DNA from 2 places in the Shewanella dokdonensis genome. Region 2 is predicted to be linked to the other one. Evidence: riboswitches for the same ligand, from Rfam matches in the RefSeq annotation. Region 2 holds a riboswitch; the other holds the start of a gene.
What was found. A riboswitch is a leader RNA that binds a small molecule or an ion and turns the genes downstream of it on or off. The one in region 2 is predicted to bind lysine.
Positions count from the first base shown of each region.

Region 1: another riboswitch for lysine. It lies ahead of KHX94_RS03640 (Na+/H+ antiporter NhaC family protein); the one in region 2 lies ahead of lysC (lysine-sensitive aspartokinase 3).

Region 1 covers NZ_CP074572.1:751,455-761,370, forward strand. The annotation lists gene KHX94_RS03615 (ArsR/SmtB family transcription factor) at 1-191, opposite strand, end outside; gene KHX94_RS03620 (M20/M25/M40 family metallo-hydrolase) at 327-1,727, shown strand; gene KHX94_RS03625 (FUSC family protein) at 1,964-3,073, shown strand; gene KHX94_RS03630 (thymidine kinase) at 3,125-3,703, opposite strand; partial or broken gene KHX94_RS03635 (M3 family metallopeptidase) at 3,925-6,062, shown strand; gene KHX94_RS03640 (Na+/H+ antiporter NhaC family protein) at 6,309-7,868, opposite strand; lysine riboswitch at 7,967-8,163, opposite strand; gene KHX94_RS03645 (electron transfer flavoprotein subunit alpha/FixB family protein) at 8,246-9,169, opposite strand; gene KHX94_RS03650 (electron transfer flavoprotein subunit beta/FixA family protein) at 9,171-9,916, opposite strand, start outside.
Region 2 covers NZ_CP074572.1:2,762,978-2,772,893, forward strand. The annotation lists gene fusA (elongation factor G) at 1-2,011, shown strand, start outside; gene KHX94_RS13295 (hypothetical protein) at 2,375-2,881, shown strand; gene arcA (two-component system response regulator ArcA) at 3,076-3,792, opposite strand; gene KHX94_RS13305 (DUF3293 domain-containing protein) at 4,313-4,744, shown strand; lysine riboswitch at 4,841-5,015, shown strand; partial or broken gene lysC (lysine-sensitive aspartokinase 3) at 5,143-6,509, shown strand; gene KHX94_RS13315 (succinylglutamate desuccinylase/aspartoacylase family protein) at 6,509-7,606, shown strand; gene asnC (transcriptional regulator AsnC) at 7,657-8,118, opposite strand; gene rluA (bifunctional tRNA pseudouridine(32) synthase/23S rRNA pseudouridine(746) synthase RluA) at 8,233-8,907, opposite strand; gene KHX94_RS13330 (hypothetical protein) at 8,999-9,232, opposite strand; gene KHX94_RS13335 (class I SAM-dependent methyltransferase) at 9,311-9,841, opposite strand; gene KHX94_RS13340 (hypothetical protein) at 9,838-9,916, opposite strand, start outside.

The sequences.
Region 1 (9,916 bases), 2.0 Mb from region 2:
TCTTTACGCAGCCAAGCCAGATGCTGAGACAAAGCCGATTGACTCAAACCGAGTTTTTTATTCATGTCGCCAACGCACATTTCTCCCTCATTCAAGAGATAACACAAAATAAATAACCGTCTCTCGTTGGCTAAAGCCTTCAGCAATACGACCGCTTGGTCTGCTCGCTGTTGCATTAATTCTATATTCATAACGAGCCCACTCTCCTTTAATAAATTCCGACACTAATATAGCCGCGGCTAAGGCACATAGTCGGGACGCAAAGCACATTTTTTGTTAGATTGTTTTAAAAAATGGGACACACGTTATAAAAAAGAAGGAAAGTGATGAAAAGACCTACCCTACTACTCTGTAGCACACTGCTATTAAGCACTCTTTTAGCACCTTTAACCAGCGCAACAGAGCATACAAATCAAACAGTTGTCGGCAAATTACAGAACAGCGCCCTGAAATCTGATTTGGCCTATAAAATTGCCGAGTCACTGACAGTGGAAGTCGGCCCCAGACTTGCTGGTAGCGCAGAAAATGTAGTAGCCGTCGATTGGGCAGAAGCCAAACTGAAATCATTAGGATTTGATAAAGTTTACCGAGAACCCGTAACCGTGCCCGTGTGGCAACGCGGCACAGCAAGTGCCAGTGTGATATCCCCTTTCCCACAGCAGCTAGTGATCTCGGCACTGGGTGGCAGTGTTGCCACGCCGGCAAGCGGATTACAAGCTAAAGTGGTACGCTTTGACAATCTAGCTGCACTGATAAATGCCGATGCCGCTACAGTTCAAGGCAAGATCGTGTTTATCGATCAAAAAACTGAACGGCATCAAAACGGTAGTGGTTACGGCAAAAGTGTTGGTGGCAGAGTCAACGGTGCCGTAGAAGCCGCCCGCAAAGGTGCCGTGGCCGTGCTTATCCGTTCTATTGGTACAGATCATGATCGAATGGCGCACACTGGTCTGATGCATTATCAGCAAGATGTTCCCCGCATTCCCGCTGCGGCCCTGACCAATCCCGACGCCAATCAGTTAGATGCCATATTAAGCCGGGGCCAAGAAGTTACCCTGTCACTAAACATGTCGCCCAAGGAGCTTGGCAACACCACGACTTACAACGTGATTGGAGAGTTTACCGGTAGCAGCAAGCCTGATGAAATTGTCTTGCTCGGTGCTCATCTGGATTCTTGGGATGAAGGAACTGGCGCAATAGACGATGCAGCCGGAGTGGCTATCGTCACTGCCGCAGCCAAAATGGTTGCGGAGTTACCACAGCGCCCGGCGCGCACAATTCGGGTGGTACTGTTCGCCGCCGAAGAGATTGGTCTCTTGGGTGGGAAAGCCTATGTGGCACAGCATGCCAGCGATATGGCGAACCACTATATTGCGGCAGAGTCAGACTTTGGCGCGGGGCGTATCTACCGGGCCGATGTTCGGGTTAATCCCGCCGCGCTGGCGGCGGTTTGGCAAAGCTTATCTGGGCTGACGGCCATGAATGTGGAGTTGGGGGATAACAATGCCCGTGGAGGCTCAGAAGTCTCGCTGCTGCCAGGCGTCGGAGTACCGGTTGCCTCACTACGCCAAGATGGCAATGACTATTTTGACTACCACCACACCCCAAATGACACACTGGATAAGATAGATCCCGAGGCGCTGGCACAGAACGTTGCAGTTTATGCGGTATTTGCTTACCAGATGGCACAATCCACTTTGCCACTGCGGCCGTTACCTAAAAAGTAATGTTCAGCACAGGAGCGCCACTCACGGCAGCTCCTGTGTTCCTAACGCTTGCCTTGGTTAGCGGGCTCCCCCAAAATTAAGCTGTTGGCTTTATTTTTGTGATGTTTATCACCATTGATAGTGTAAACTCCTTATCGGCGTCGCATTTTTCAGTTTTTCAAACTGGGGGTAGCGAGAAAAACCGCTTTTCTGTGATAATTCACCTTAGTTACAAAAGTTTCAAATCAGACTCAATGATCCCCATATTCGACAAACCCAGTGGTTTTGCCAGTTTCATTTACCGCAATGCCCGTAGCATCCATACGCTGAAGATTGCCTTAGCCTTATTGATTGTGGCGCTGTTCAACTGGCTATGGCCAGTTCCCCACTTTATCTGGGCAATGGTCACCATAGTGATCATTATGATGGGTCTGCCACAGGTGGGCGGGGCGATTGAAAAGTCGTTACAACGCGCCATAGGAACGCTGATTGGCTCGGCATATGGGGTCTTTCTAGTGATCGCCATGGACAGCTACTGGAGCTTGATGGGGTTGTTGATCCTTGGCGTCTGTGTGGTCGTCCTGCTGAACGCCGGGCGCTACAGTTATGCGTATCTGGTGACCGGCTTTACCATGATCATCGTGATCGGCGATGCCAACCATGACACCTCAGAGGCACTATGGCGCAGTGCCAATATTCTCATTGGTTGCCTGATTGCCGTGTTGGTATCACTCTTTGTGCTGCCGATTAAAGCCAAACAGGACTGGCGGGCACAACTGGGCAAATCCTTTTCGCTGATGGCCGAAGTTCTCGCTAATCATCTACAAACCAACGCCAATGTTGAACTTCCAGCCGAACGCACCAAGCTGGAAAACGCCATGAAAGCGGTATTGGCACAAAAGAAGTTGTTTTTCTCACTGGAATGGGAAAGCCAGACACTCAAGAAACATCCGCAGATCCTAGCGGAACTGGCCAATGAACAGGTAAGAGTTATCACGCTGCTGGAACTGCTGCTGATGACACACTGGCAGGAAGAAGAAAACGCCGCCTACAGCCGCATTAAACAAGTAGCGCAACACTTACAGCAAGACTTCGCCGCGCTGGCAGATTATGTAAATAGCAAGCGTCATCAACGCCCGCAGTTGCCGCCGGAACTCGAACAACAACTGCAACAGCAATTATTATCTGAGCAGCAGTTGTTGGCAGCTGACAAGCAACAGACGGCCTATCAACATTTTGCGCAAAACGGCTATGGCTGGCTGATCTATCAACTGGCGTTGGCACTGCTGGCAATTAATCAGGAACTGGACAAACTGGAACAGGCTTACGATCGGCAACAGTTGCTGAACAAGGCGATGGTCGAATAGTGAATAGCACCAGACAAGCTGCGCAAATTGCGACTTGTCTGGCGTTGGATCTCAGTCCCAGATCAGTTCGCGAAAGTGCTTTCGGCACACAGATTCGTAGCTTTCATTGCCGCCAATAGCCACCTGCGCCCCTTCTCGTACCGGCTTACCTTCACTGTCACGGCGGATCACCATATTGGCTTTACGGCCACAAAAACAGATGGTTTTCAGCTCAACCAGTTTATCCGCCCAGGCCAACAGATACTGGCTACCACTGAATAACTCGCCTTGAAAGTCGGTACGCAGCCCATAACACAACACCGGGATATCCAGCTTATCCACTACGTAGGCGAGCTGCTTAACCTGCTCTTTACTCAAAAATTGCGATTCATCCACCAATACACAATGTAAAAACTGCTGTTGGTGGGCATGACTAATAATCTGCACCAGATCATCATCACTATGAAATATCAGCGCTTCGCTTTCTAAACCGATGCGGGAAGCCACTTTACCGACACCAAAACGATTATCGATTGCTGGTGTCATCACCAGCGTATTCATGCCGCGTTCCCGGTAGTTATAGGAGGATTGTAGTAACGAGGTAGATTTCCCGGCATTCATCGCCGAATAATAAAAGTAAAGCTGAGCCAAAACTGGCGCTCCCGCAGTTGTGAATAGCCGCTATCTTAGCGCGTTTACTGACAAAAATCAGTGGGCGTAAAGCGCATACTGAAATACGCTCACTAAGCTAATGCAATCAATTTGTTACAATTTTACACAGCTTTCACCTGTTAGCATGAAGCGGTTTCAGTTTGGCTTAAGTCGTCGTTGTTAGCGTGCTGCGTCACCTGCACTCAACAACGGAAACCAAGATGCGCAAGACGCTTATAGCAATCGCCTTAGGGCAAGCCCTGTTACTAACGGGATGTAGCGGAGCCGATACACTGCCAGCAGCAACCGTTGCGGCAGCCACTGAGCAGCAAAATCCGCTGTTAAACGCCAGCCAACTGCAATATCAAGCACCGGATTTCAAGCAGATCCGCACCGAACATTTCCAACCCGCATTAGAAGCGGGCATTTTGGCCCACGATCAAGAAGTTCAAGCTATTGCCACCCAATCGGCAGCCCCCACATTTGAAAACACCATTATCGCGCTGGAACAATCTGGGGCGCTACTCAACCGTGCATCGGCGGTGTTTTACAACTTAAGCAGTTCCAACAGCAATCCAGAGATCCGCCGTATTCAAAGCGAAATGGCACCGAAAATGGCAGCGCATACAGACAATATCAATCTGAATCCGCAGTTGTTTGCACGTATCGACACTTTATATCAGCAGCGCCAACAGTTAGGGCTGAATGCCGAACAGATGCGGCTGATTGAAGTCTATCACCAAGGTTTTGTACTTGCTGGTGCCCAACTTGATGAAGCCCAAAAAGCCCAAATCCGCGCCCTTAACGAAGAACAATCAAAGCTGACCAACGAATTTCAGCAACGCCTGCTGAAACTCACCAAAGCCAGCGCGGTGATTGTTGCTGATGTGGCACAACTCGAAGGTCTGTCAGATTCTGCCATTCGCAGTGCCGCCCAAGCGGCCAAAGACGCCGGACATGATGGCAAATACCTGCTGAGCATCACCAACACCACTCGGCAACCAATACTGGCGCAACTGCACCACCGTGAATTACGCCAGCAGATCTGGCAAGCATCAGCTAACCGTGGTTTAAGTGGCGAAGACGAAACAGTATCACTGGTGGCACGCTTAGCGCAGTTAAGAGCCGAAAAAGCCAAACTGCTCGGTTTTGATAACTGGGCCAGCTACCGTTTAGCGCCGCAGATGGCGAAAACCCCACAAGCGGTGTTTGATATGTTCGGCTCCATGGTGCCTGCCGTAGTGGCCAATACCCAAAAAGAAGCCGAAGCCATCCAGGCGATGATTAGCAAAACCGGCGGCGATTTTACACTACAACCTTGGGATTGGGCTTACTACGCCGAAAAGGTACGTCAGCAACAATATGATCTGGATGAAAACAGCCTCAAGCCCTATTTTGAGTTCAACCGAGTGTTGCAAGATGGCGTGTTCTACACCTTGAATCAGCTCTATGGTGTTACCTTTAAGCCGCGGCCAGATCTGCCGGTCTATCATCCAGATGTTAAAGCCTGGGAAGTGTTTGACGCCGATGGTAGTAGTCTGGCGATCTTCTACGGCGATTATTTTGCCCGCGAAGGTAAACGAGGTGGAGCCTGGATGAGTTCCTTCGTACGCCAAAGCGGCCTGCTGGAACAAAAACCCGTGGTGGTCAATGTGATGAATATCCAGAAGGCTCCAGATGGCGAACCCACCTTCGTCAGCTATGACCAAGTCACCACTATGTTCCATGAACTGGGACATGGCACACACGGCATGTTTTCCAAGGTCAAGTATCCAAGTCTCTCAGGAACCTCGGTATCACGGGATTTTGTTGAGTTTCCATCGACCTTTGAAGAAGACTGGGCCGGACATCCCAAAGTATTAGCCAATTACGCCAAGCATTATCAAACGGGCGAACCACTGCCGGCAGATATGTTGGATAAACTGTTGCGCTCCCGTAGCTTCAACATGGGCTTTGATACGCTGGAATATATGTCAGCGGCATTATTGGATTTGGAATGGCATAGCCTGAGCGCTGACGCCCCCTGCAAAACGTTGAGCAGTTTGAGGCTCAGGCATTGGCCAAGCATGGCGTGAACCTGGCGGCGGTGCCCCCACGTTATCGTTCCAGCTATTTTGCCCACGCATTTCCAGGTGGTTATAGCGCTAGCTATTATGCCTACATGTGGAGTGAAATTCTGGCAGCGGACGCTTTTGCCTATGTACAAACACAAGGCGGACTTAACCGCGAGATTGGCATGAAATTCCGTAAAGCAATCCGCGAAGTTGGCAATAGTGTGCCCCCGATGGAAGCCTATGAGAACTTCCGTGGCCAGCAGCCAACAACCGATGGTCTGCTAAAACGCCGCGGCTTGATGTAACCAATCAGCGCTGGCGCATAACAAACGCGACATCCGCCGAAATGCCGTTCACTTAAAGTGAGCGGCATTTTCTTTTAGTGTATTTCTGCGGTCTTGGTTTTTGAATAATATTGAGGGCTTGGGAGCGGTCATAAAAAATCCGCTATCACATAAATTAATAGCGGATTTGGCGTTTTTTAAAGAAACAGTCAACTGTGCTTAACTGCTCGGCATGACAGCCGCAGCCGCACTTTTTACTGCCTCAAACTAACTGTCTGCGCGCCTTCTTAACCAAAACAGCCCGACCACAAACAACAGCAAACAACACAGCAGCCCCAAGGTGACCGACTCGGTATATCCCATCACCAGATAACCACCAAGTGAAATAAAGGCAACTAGCAACGCATAGGGCAACTGCGTGGTCACATGGTCGATATGATGGCAACTGGCTCCGGTAGACGACAAGATGGTCGTGTCTGAAATCGGCGAGCAATGGTCGCCAAAAACCGAACCGGATAATACCGCCGCCATCATCGGCAACATCATGCCTTGATGGCTTCCCATCGCCATATCGGCAGCAATGGGCAGCATAATGCCAAAGGTTCCCCAACTAGTACCGGTGGAAAACGCCGTCAGACCAGCCAAGATAAATAACACCGCTGGCAACAACGCAAACGGGATATTACCGCTTGCCAGACTCGCCATAAATTTACCCGTCTCCAGTTGCCCAATGATCCCTGAAATTGTCCAGGCAAACATCAAGATATAAATGGCTGGCAACATGGATTTAGCACCGACAAACAGCCCAATTGCGATATCCTTCAGCGGCAACTTCTGCCGCAACGCTAGCAGTAACGTGGTGCCCAATCCCAACAGCGCCCCAAAGAACAACGATGCACTGACATCGGTTTTTTCAAAAGCCCCAATGATCGAAAATGCTTTACCTTCACTGAGCAAAACATCAGTACCACTGCGTACCATAAAATATAAAGTGGCAATAACCAGCACTGAAATAGGGATAAACAAACCACCCACTTTGCCACTGTCTGCTTCTTCCAGCTCAGCGGTGGCACCTGGTGGCACGCCCTTACTGTCATCATACAGTTGCCCTTTGCGAGCATTGAGTTCGTGGCGGCGCATGGGGCCGACATCCAATTCAAACAGCGCCACAAACAGCAACAACAATAACGCAAATAAAGGATAAAAATTCATCGGGATCATCTCGACAAACGCGGTGAGATGTCCGGTCGAAGCCATGCCATGCGTTGCCAGAATGCCGCCAATCAAGGCGATAATATAAGCGCCCCAACTCGATACAGGCGAAATCACACACACTGGCGCTGCCGTAGAATCCAGCAGATAAGCAAGCTTGGCTCGCGAGATGTAATAACGATCAGTCAAAGGTTTGCAGATACTGCCCACCACCAAACTATTAAAATAGTCATCAATAAACACCACACAGCCAAGAAACATGGTCAGAAGCTTGGCATCCCTGCGTTTACGGATATGTTGTTTGGCCCAGTTAGCAAAGGCGCGAGCAGAACCACTGACCGTTATCAGGGCGGTAATCATGCCCAGCAACAGCAGAAATCCTAAGATATATAAGTTCCAACTATTTGGCGCGCCATCGCTCCAGAATAGACCTGAGACCTTGTCAGCAAGATAGACAGCGGAATCATTAATAGACCACTGATTCAGCAATAAAGTACCGATAAGAATACCAATACCGAGCGATAGCAGCACTTTACGGGTGAGGATCGCCAACAGAATAGCCACCACAGGCGGCAATAACGAAAGTGCCGAATCGGCATAACTGAGTATTGTCATTGTTTTAATATGTTCTTATGTGACCGGCGGGAGGCACAAAAAGGCACACAATAGGCAGTATCGCCCAGTGTGCCTGGCCGATCATCACAGACCGACTTCTTTTCAGTAGCGCTCCACGGCAGTTAATTCGGCTATTTATGTTTAGCCCACCATGGCAGTGCTGTCCCTATTCGGGCACAGCCCCAACAACGGAATTGATGGTTCCAGTTGTTTCGGCATCGGATCCTTTCACGACACATCAAACGGTATCACCCTGCTTGCCGCTACTCATATCAGATGCGCCTCTACTTCTCAGAACGCCGTTTGGCGCGAGGCAGAAAACAAAAAAGGCAGCAATGGTGCTGCCCATAGCTGCCTATCCTGACGCAGAAGCTAAATTAAATCAACTCTACCAGTTTGGGTAATGCCTCAAACAGATCGGCTTCCAAGCCATAATCTGCCACTTGAAAAATCGGTGCCTGAGGATCTTTGTTAATCGCCACAATCACTTTTGCGTCTTTCATTCCTGCTAGATGCTGAATAGCCCCGGAAATTCCCACAGCAATGTAGAGTTCGGGGGCAACAATTTTGCCAGTCTGTCCGACCTGTAGATCATTGCTGATGTAACCGGCATCAACAGCCGCACGGGAAGCACCAACAGCGCCACCGAGTTTGTCTGCCAACGTTTCTAGCATGACAAAATTCTCAGCGCTGCCTAGAGCCCGGCCACCAGCCACAACAACGCGGGCATTAACCAACTCGGGGCGTGCAGATGCCACCGCCGTATGTGACAACTCATGGCATACTGATGGTATCACGGCATCAACAGCCACTATTGCCGCATCGCCAGTGGTCGGTACGGCAGCAAAAGCACTGGCGCGTATCGTGGCGACTTTCACCGCGTCCAGACTCTTGACCGTTTCTAAGGCATTACCCGCATAAATCGGGTGAACAAAAGTCTCCGCATCCAGAATGTTGACCACTTCCGATACCATAGCCACATCCAATAAAGCGGCCACGCGTGGGAGTAAATCTTTCCCTGTCGAGGTCGCCGCCGCCAGAATATGGCTGTGACCAGATGCCTGCGCGACCACCAGCTTGGCAAGATTATCAGCAAGTTGGGCTTTATAGGCGGGGTTATCCGCCAGCAGGACACGGCTGACCCCTTGTAGTTTTGCCACTGCATCGGCCACGGTCGCGCAACCACTACCAGCAACCAGCACATCTATATCACCCGCCAGACTCGCCGCCGCGGCGATGACTTTCGCGGTTTCAGATTTAACACTGACATTGTCATGTTCGGCAATTACTAATACTGTCATGTCAGATCACCTTTGCTTCGTTCTTCAATTTATCAACCAGCGCTTCAACCGAATCTAGCATCACGCCTGCCTGACGTTGCGCTGGCGGCGTAACAGCCACTACCTGCTGATGCGATTTCAAGGTCACGCCAAGTTCAGTGAGCGTCAGCGTATCCAGCGGTTTACGTTTTGCCTTCATGATGTTCGGCAGCGATGCATAACGCGGCTCATTGAGCCGCAAATCGGCGGTTACCACCGCAGGTAAAGGTAATTGCAGTTGCTGTACGCCACCATCCACTTCGCGCTTAACGGTCAATTGTCCATCGGCAATGTGGATGGCAGATGCAAACGTGGCTTGTGGTAGGTCGGCTAATGCCGCCAACATCTGCCCGGTTTGGTTGTTATCACCATCAATCGACTGCTTACCCATCAGGATCAGGTCCGCTTGTTCACGTGCCTGCAAGGCCAGCAATATTTTGGCAACAGATAAAGGGACTAGAGGCTCATCTGTTTCCACCAGAATGGCGCGATCAGCCCCCAGAGCCATGGCGGTCCGCAGTTGTTCCTGCGCGACTTTTGGCCCGATACTCACCACCACGACTTCATCCGCTGTGCCAGCTTCTTTCAGTCGGACAGCTTCCTCCACGGCAATTTCACAGAAGGGATTCAGGGCCATTTTCAGATTTGCGGTGTCAACTGCTGTATGTTCCGCATTCACGCGAATTTTAACATTGGCATCCACCACCCTTTTTACGGGTACCATGACTT
Region 2 (9,916 bases):
TATCCTGAAACTCACTGGTAAGATCCATAAAATAGGTGAAGTACATGATGGCGCTTCAACCATGGACTTCATGGATCAGGAAGCTGAACGTGGTATTACCATTCAGTCAGCTGCGACCACCTGCTTCTGGAAAGATCACCGTTTCAACATCATCGACACCCCTGGGCACGTTGACTTCACCGTTGAAGTATATCGTTCTCTGAAAGTATTGGACGGCGGTGTTGGTGTGTTCTGTGGTAGCGGCGGTGTAGAACCTCAGTCCGAAACCAACTGGCGTTATGCGAACGAATCAGAAGTTGCTCGTCTGATCTTCGTAAACAAACTGGACCGTATGGGTGCAGACTTCCTGCGTGTTGTTGGTCAGATCAAACGTGTTTTGGCGGCAACTCCATTGGTAATGACTCTGCCTATCGGCCGTGAAGACGAATTCACTGGCGTAGTCGATGTATTGACTCGTAAAGCCTATATATGGGACGACTCAGGTCTGCCAGAAAACTACACAGTGGCAGACGTGCCTGCCGACATGGTGGACTTGGTTGAAGAATACCGTGAACAGATGATCGAAACTGCCGTTGAGCAGGATGACGATCTGATGGAAGCCTACATGGAAGGTGAAGAACCTTCTATTGAAGACATCAAACGTTGTATCCGTAAAGGTACAATCAACTTGGCATTCTTCCCCACATACTGTGGTTCTGCGTTCAAAAACAAAGGGATGCAGCTGTTGTTGGATGCGGTAGTTGATTACCTGCCATCTCCAACTGAAGTTGTGCCTCAGCCTCTGACTGACCCAGAAACTGGTGAAGAAACTGGCGAAGTTGCCACTGTTTCTGTGGATGAACCACTGCGCGCTTTGGCATTCAAGATCATGGATGACCGTTTCGGTGCCTTGACCTTCGTTCGTATCTATTCAGGTGTGATGAAGAAGGGTGACACAGTACTGAACAGTGCGACTGGCAAGACCGAACGTATCGGCCGTATGGTGATGATGCATGCAAACGACCGTAGCGAAATCGATTACGCACAGGCGGGTGACATTATCGCTGTAGTAGGTATGAAGAACGTTCAGACCGGTCATACTCTGTGTGATCCTAAGCACGAATGTACTTTGGAACCTATGATCTTCCCAGATCCAGTGATCTCTATCGCTGTGACTCCGAAGGACAAAGGCGCTTCTGAAAAACTGGGTATCGCACTGGGTAAAATGGTGGCTGAAGATCCATCATTCCAGGTAGAAACCGACCAAGAAACTGGCGACACCATCCTCAAAGGGATGGGTGAACTGCATCTGGACATCAAAGTTGACATCCTGAAACGTACTCACGGTGTTGAACTGAGCGTTGGTGCACCACAGGTGGCTTATCGTGAAACTATCACTAAAGCCGTTGAAGATAGCTACACCCACAAGAAACAGTCTGGTGGTTCTGGTCAGTACGGTAAGATTGATTACCGCATCAAACCAGGTGAAGCCAACACTGGCTTCAAGTTCGTGTCTTCAGTTGTGGGCGGAAACGTACCTCGTGAATTCTGGCCAGCCGTTGAATCTGGTTTTGAATCCATGATGAAAGAAGGTCCACTGGCAGGCTTCCCAGTGCTGGACGTAGAAGTTGAGCTGATTGATGGTGCTTACCACGCAGTTGACTCTTCCGCTATCGCGTTTGAAATTGCAGCTAAAGCGGCGTTCCGTCAAAGTATGCCAAAAGCCGGCCCACAGTTGCTGGAACCTATCATGAAGGTTGACGTGTTCACACCAGATGCTAACGTCGGTGACGTGATCGGTGACTTGAACCGTCGTCGCGGCATGATCAAGGATCAGGAAGCTGGTCTGACTGGCGTGCGCGTTAAGGCTGATGTGCCATTGGCAGAAATGTTCGGTTACATCGGTAACCTGCGTACTATGACATCTGGTCGTGGTCAGTTCTCCATGGAGTTCTCTCACTACGCAGCATGTCCTGCTAACGTTTCAGAAAAAGTGATTGCTGAAACCAAAGCGAAAAAAGCGGCTAAGTAAGTCTTAGTGTGATGAAGAGGCCCGTATTTACGGGCCTTTTTTATGCCCATAAAATAATGATGTCAGTTACCCCACTATAGAGCAGTGTGTTCTTGTTTTGTTCTTGGTAGCCGGGCAGTCACATAAAGGCCAAATGGATTGGTAACAATACAGAAGAATGCTGCACGGTTGTTTAGTTATTCCATCAAGGCTATAGGATTTGGGCAGTTAGCTTAGGCAGAAAATTGCCGCGCTAGGTAAAACTTTGCCTGTTTTAGTCTGCTACATGTGGTGTCGTCAGGGTTAGGCGACGCAATGCTGCTATCTACTTGATTGGTATGGTTTATGCTGTATTAGGCGAAATCTATCATTAAGAGCTTTCGTATGAATATCAATAGTGTGTATGCCCCGATAGCACAATCTGCCTCAACATCTGCTACTGCCACTAGCTCGAATAAATCAGCGGCAAATTTTGCTGACATTCTGCAGGGGCAGAAGAAAATGGCCGCCGATAAAAATATGTCCGTTGATAACAGCTCACAAGCCAACTGGCGCAATGTCGATTTCACTAATCTTACTCCCAAACAGATGCGGACAATCTCTGCCGATATGCGTAAGAGTGGTGCCATTGATTTCGATGCGATGACTAGCTTGCAAATGATTGGCCCTTTGGGAAAGGTGGGACCCAATGGTGAGTTTGTCCCCTTCACCAGTGCTGAACGCGAGCAAATCGATAATACTCCTATCAATTATTCAGCGGCAGTTTCTCAGCAACGAGCTAACATTGAGCGCATGGGGCGGACGCTAGACCCCACCTCTGGGTATGCGATGTGGGCGAAACTTGAACAACTGTTGGGGCAAGCTAAATCCTGTGTGGGTGCTAAAGTATAGCGGTCTTGCTTGATATTGAGCATTAGCGCTTCAAGACTAGTAGTACTCGATACGGTGATTTCAAAGATGCAGTGTAGCGCCCATATTAGCCTTATTCCTCCCGCCGGGACGCATACAGAGATGCACATATTGCTGAGAATATACGCATAAAAAAACCGGCGCGAAAGGCCGGTTTTCTATAGCTATGATGGCATTTAGTCGTCTAAATGTCCACAGAAGCGATAACCCTCACCATGAATGGTAGCAATGATTTCCGGGGTATCCTGGTGGCTTTCAAAATGTTTACGGATGCGACGAATAGTCACATCAACTGTCCGGTCATGTTGTTTTAGTTCACGGCCAGTCATTTTTAGTAGCAGGTCGGCGCGGGTTAAAATCTTGCCGGGATTTTCCACAAAGTGCAGCATGGCGCGGAATTCACTTCGTGGCAATTTGTAGGATTCACCTTCTGGGCTTACCAGTGAGCGGCTGTTGATATCCAGACTCCAGCCATTGAATTTATAACTCTCAACCGCAGATTTTTCTTCCGGTTCAGCGCCACCAGTAGTCACACGGGTCAGCAGATTGCGGGCACGAATAGTTAGCTCGCGTGGGTTAAATGGCTTGGTGATGTAATCATCAGCACCGATTTCCAGCCCCAGGATTTTATCTACTTCGTTATCACGACCGGTCAGGAATATTAGACCGATGTTATTGATTTCTCTCAATTCTCTGGCAAGCAACAGACCATTTTTACCAGGCAGATTGATATCCATAACCACCAGATTGATCTTGTTGTCTTGGAGGGCTTTGTGCATTTCTGCGCCGTCATTGGCTTCGGTAACAACATATCCCTCAGCCTCGAAAATACTTCTCAGCGTGTTACGGGTAACGGCTTCGTCTTCTACGATAAGAATGTGTGGGTTCTGCATATCATTTACCTAATAAATCAGATGGTTCTAACCACGAGCGGAGCTCATGTCCAGTTGTTGTTCTATGAATCCTAACGGCTTCATACCTGCGTATTGGTGAAAAACCAAGTTACATCGTCGGCACTTCATGATTAGTTGAATTTGGGCATACGGTTGTTACCGATACGCGAATTGTATTAACTGAGATATCCCAAGATGAATTTAGTTCCTGATTTTCATGGATATCCAGTTTATTTGTCTCCGAGACCCAGATGATGACTCAGAGCGTTTTGGTCAGACACTGTGGCTGTCGTATCCGACAGTCAGCACAAACATGACCGAAATGTGATTAGTGGTAGCATTGTACTCTTATTGTGCATTTGTTAACAAATGAAATGTTAACAAATGACAACGCGATTCAGCGAATAGACAGCAAAAAACCATAGAGTAGTAGCAAATTTACAACGCAATGTTTCAGATACTAGGTGAGTCGCCCAGCTTTTGTTAAACTAGCGCAGATTACTTCAGAGGCTGCTGATTAATGGATGACGTATTTGCACAGCTTTGGCAACACTATCTCGATAGCTGCTTTTTATTGAGTCAGCCACTTTCTTCTTCATTACCTTTTGCGATTATTACCGCCCACAATCCTTTGGGACAGGTGCTGGAACCTTGTCAGAACCGGTTGCGTGACCGCGCCTTACAAGGCGATATTGAGCAACTGCTGGTGCCTTATCGGATTATTATTGGCACTGCTGCCGATCTCAGTCATATGGAAAAGAGTTGGGCAGTATTTGTCAGTAAAGTACAAGCCGCTGAACTGGCAAAAAAGTACCAGCAGAATGCCTTCTATTATGTCGCAGACAATGTGTTGTCACTGGTGCCTTGTTTGGCTGGCGTGCAGGAACAGCAAATCGGCGATTTCAGGCAGCGGGTGCGGATTGTCTCTGAGTTACCTGAAATCTGTGACTAAATTTCAGGTTACTGTTGATAAATTTCCAGCGGGCTAAAATGTCGTTGACTTCCAACAGCGATTGTTGTTAATGTCGGCATCCCCACTGCTATCAGTGGGAACAGAAGAGGAGCGTTAACTAGGTAGTGAACCCGAGGAGGCCATTCTCCGGTGAAGGTTCATGAGGGAGATTAGCGCCGAGGCTACAGGATTATTGGCAGATCCTTTGGCCGGTCGTTCAGGCTGAATCCTGATGACTGTCACCTTGTTTTGGTGGAGAGCTTCTGGTGAGGATCACTTTTCCCTTCTCAGGGTGCCTTTGTATCAGCGCCAGGCTCTTCGAACGAATTTTGTTCGGAGCTGATCATGAATTTAACGCAGTTTTTCTTATTACCTCTCGCATTAGCGGAGGTGCGGTAATGTCTTTAGTCGTTGCCAAATTTGGCGGTACATCCGTCGCCGATTACTTTGCCATGGGCCGCTGTGCCGATATCGTACTTGCTAACCCCGCTACTCGGTTAGTGGTGGTCAGTGCTTCCAGCGGTGTCACGAACCTGTTGGTAGAACTGGCACAACCGGGTATCACTGAGCCACAGCGCTTGGCCGTGCTCAAAAAAATTGCCGCCATCCAATATGCCATTGTTGACCAGCTACCCCGTAGCGATGATGTTGCTGCCACGATTGATACCTTATTGACTCGGGTTGATGTTTTGAGCCAGCAACTACTACAGCAGTCAGATAAAGCGCTGGTCGATGAGTTACTCTCACTAGGCGAGCGCTGTTCTTCGGTACTGTTTGCCGCAGTTTTAAGAGAAAAAGGCGCATTGGCCAGTGCTTTTGATGTGCGCCAGGTACTGCGTACCGACAGTCATTTTGGTAAGGCGGAACCACAGATTGCAGACATTCGTCATCTAACCCAAACACAGCTGTTGCCTCAGCTAACACAGCAATTACTGGTCACTCAGGGCTTTATTGGCGCTGATGAGCAGGGACAGACAACGACGCTTGGCCGTGGCGGCAGTGACTATTCGGCAGCACTGCTGGCGGAAGCCTTGGATGCTGATGCTGTTGAAATCTGGACGGATGTTGCCGGGATCTATACCACGGACCCCCGTTTAGCAGCTAACGCCAGACCCATTGCTGAAATCAGTTTCCATGAAGCGGCAGAAATGGCCACGTTCGGGGCTAAAGTGTTACATCCCGCCACTATTCTGCCGGCGGTAAGGCAGCAGATCCAAGTCTTTGTTGGCTCCAGCAAGGAACCAGAAAAAGGCGGAACCTGGATCCGGCATCAGGTCGAAAACCCGCCGGTCTACCGGGCGGTTGCCTTAAGACGGGATCAAACCCTGCTGAATCTGCACAGTTTACAGATGCTGCACGCGCAAGGTTTCTTGGCCGAAACCTTTGCGACTTTGGCGCGCCACAAAATTTCCGTGGATCTGATTACAACGTCAGAGGTGAACGTGTCGCTGACACTGGACAAAACCGGTTCAGAGTCCAGCGGTCAGGGCTTGTTGACGGAAGCCTTATTGCAGGAATTATCGCAGCACTGTCGGGTGCGGGTTGAAGATAAGTTGGCGCTGGTAGCCATTATCGGTAACCGGATTGCGTCAACTCCTGGTATTTGTCAGCAGGTGTTCGGGGTGCTTGCGCCGCACAACGTCAGGTTGATATGTCAGGGGCTAGCCCTCATAACTTGTGTGTGCTGGTACACGAAGCAGAAGCCGCTGATGTGGTGGCAGCATTACATCGGGCCCTTTTTGAAAATACCGCTGAGGCTGCCTGATGCAGCCGCAACTGCTGGCCGTCGGCGAACTTGCTGCGGGACAGACACTGACGGTGCCAGTGTATCAATTTATCGGGAGCGATCCTGCGGCACCTTCAGTGTATATCCAAGCGAATGTGCATGGTGCTGAGGTTCAGGGCAATGCCGTAATACTGCAATTGCTGCGGTATTTGCGGCAGCATCCGCCTAAAGGTGATGTGACCTTAGTACCATTGGCAAACCCACTGGGGATCAATCAAAAAAGCGGCGAGTTTACCTTGGGGCGCTTTGACCCTGTGACTGGCGAAAATTGGAATCGGCAGTATCTGGATAATCAGTTGCCATTGCCGCAGTGGTTGTCGGAGCGCCAACACTATCCCGACGCTGAATTGATTGCCACCTATCGGCAGGCGCTAAAGGCCAATCTACAAACGCGATTACAGAGTCCGTGGGGCGTTACTACTGGGCAGCGGCTAGCGTATACGTTGCAGTTACTGGCAACAGAGGCAGATATTGTGCTGGATTTGCATACCGGCCCTAAGTCCTGTCGCCACCTGTATTGTCCTGAATATCAAAGGCACGCAATAGCGGAATTTTCGATTCCCTTTACGCTGCTTATCCCCAATCTGTTTGGCGGTGCCATGGATGAAGCTATTTTCTGTCCTTGGTGGCGACTAAGCGATTATTTGGCATCACAAGGGCGGCAACTAGAGGTGCCGGTGGCCGCGTTTACGCTAGAGCTGGGGGATCAAGAACTGCTTGATATGACGCAGGCGCAACAGGATGCTCAAGGTATTTTGGCCTTTCTCTCCCAACGTGGGATAGTGGCTGAATCGCTAGCTCCGGCAGTTATGCCACGATATGCCACTAAGCTGAGCAACTATCGTAAGTTCCATGCTCCGCAAGCTGGACTGGTGCAGTATCTGGTCGCGCCAGGCAGTCAGGTAAAGCAGGGAGAACCGCTGGTACGCTTGCTGCGTTTAGATTTATCAGAAGATGCACAAGAGCAACTATTGACCGCCCCCGAGAGCGGAATTGCTATTTTGCACTTTGCTTCGGCGGCGGTGCAGCAAGGCACTGAACTCTATAAGATCATGACCCGAGCAACCAAAATATAATGAGGAGTAACAATAGGTTGCGTGGCAACCTATTGTTGGCTAAGCCAGTGTTAAGGCTTGACCGCGCGCACAATAGGATTTTGCAGGCTGATCAAGGTTTCGGTGGATTGAATTTCGTCAATAGACTGGATGCGATTGATCAACACATGCTGCAGCGCTTCAATCGACTGACACATCACTTTGACAAAAATACTGAAATTGCCAGTGGTGTAATAGGCTTCTACCACTTCTTCAAGGGCATTTAATTTTGATATGGCGGCGGGGTAGTCACCGGCACTCTTAAGATTGATGCCGATAAAACAACACACATCATAACCGAGTGCTTTGGGATTCACGGTAATCTGTGCCCCGGTGATAATGCCTGCCTGTTTCATTTTTTCCACCCGCACATGGATGGTTCCAGCACTGACATTAAAACGTTTGGCTAATTCGGCGAACGGTGTCCGAGCATCCTGCATCAGCGCTTCAAGGATCTGGTTGTCCAGTTGGTCTCTTTGAAATGATGTATCCACAATCACTTGCCTTTTGTTTTTTTTATCAGGCACAAATTTACGTTTTTTATTGTCATTTTACCAGCTAACAGTGCAATTTTATGGCAGATGTCATGTAAAGAAATAATGCTACGATTATTGTGCAGATGTGGCTTCCATAAAGGGAACTCGAGTTGTAAACGTCATGGGTTCGCCAGAATAGGGATGCTTGATGCTGAGTTCTGCCGCATGCAGTAACAGTCTGGGGGCGAGCGCTTTGGCGGGCGGGTCGGCGTAAAAACCATCACCAAGGATAGGATGACCCAGCGCCATCATATGTACCCGCAGTTGGTGTGAACGGCCAGTGACCGGCATCAGCTTGACCAAGGTTGATTGTTGGCCATAAGAGATTGCTTGATAATGCGTGACAGAGGGTTTGCCTACTTCAAAATCCACTTTTTGCCGGGGGCGATTGGGCCAGTCACAGATGAGCGGCAAATCAACCGTACCTTCACCTTCAAGGTGACCAAACACCCGTGCAAAGTAGACTTTATGGGTTTCACGTTCTTGAAACTGGCGCTTTAATTCGCGTTCGGCATTGCGTCTTAACGCTAACAGCAAAATCCCTGAAGTTGCCATATCCAAACGGTGCACTACCTGCGCCAGTGGTTGCAGTTGTAGCACTCGGCTGAAAGCACTGTCATGATGTTTGGCTTCACGTCCTGGCACGGATAACAACCCAGAAGGCTTGTTGAGTACCAAAATATCCTTGTCCTGATACAGAATATCGAGCCAAGGTAGGCGTGGTGGTTGGTAGCTAAAGTCACTCATCTGACGGGTCTCGCGCAAAACGGACAGCAAATGTACCCGTCAGGCGTAGTTGATGCAAGTGGCATCAATCACGGCTTAATCTCTCCAAGATTCAGGCAAAACTGTTACCGGCAAGATGCATGATGCAAAAGGTCCATACAACAAACGCCAATGTGCCATGGACAAAACCGTAGAATGCCTGATCCAGCCGTTTGAGTCCGCCAGCATCCCAGATAAGGTAAAGGTGCAGTCCCAGGATCAATGGAAATAATAGCAGCAGTATTGCGAGTGCAAACTGATTAGCATCACCAAAAATGGCATGTCCAACGAGCGACCAAAACACCATAAATGCGGTAATTATCGGCGGAAGCGCTAGCCGATACTGCTCTGGATAAGGAAAAACATGCGGATATCCTTTACATCTTCAGTCATCGAACTTAGCTGCATTGCGGGCAATCAGCTGCGCTTTTTCCTGTGACTGAGTGTTGTTATGTATTAGCTTTCCCTCAAAGTAATGCAATGTCTCTAGTTTGGCAAATGTGCGCAGTAACTCGGTATCTTGCAACAGGAAGTCTGGGTTAGTTGGTTTACCCAATGCCGCTTGCCGTTGATGAAAGGTCTCATAAAAGAGTAATCCTCCATTGGCTAGTCGCTGGTTAATCCAAGGCATCAACGGGCGATGTAGATAATTAAACACCAGCACAACATCAAATTGTCCTAACGCTGGCAGCGAGCCGGATTCCAGATCTACCTGCAAACAGTGGCAGTGAGGAAACGCTTCGAGTAATGAACTAAACGCTTCTGGATTTCTGTCAACAAAAGTGACATCTGCGCCTCTCTTTGCAAACCATAGCCCGTTGCGGCCAGAGCCACAGGCAAGGTCTAAAATCTTTAATGAGTTTAATGGAGGATAATTATCCCATGGGAATGTGGTAATTAAATCAGCAGTATTCATCCTTTTATTTCTTCCTTACTGTGTATTTGACGACGATGAATAATTGAGTAATGTCTTAATGATGATGGACCATGA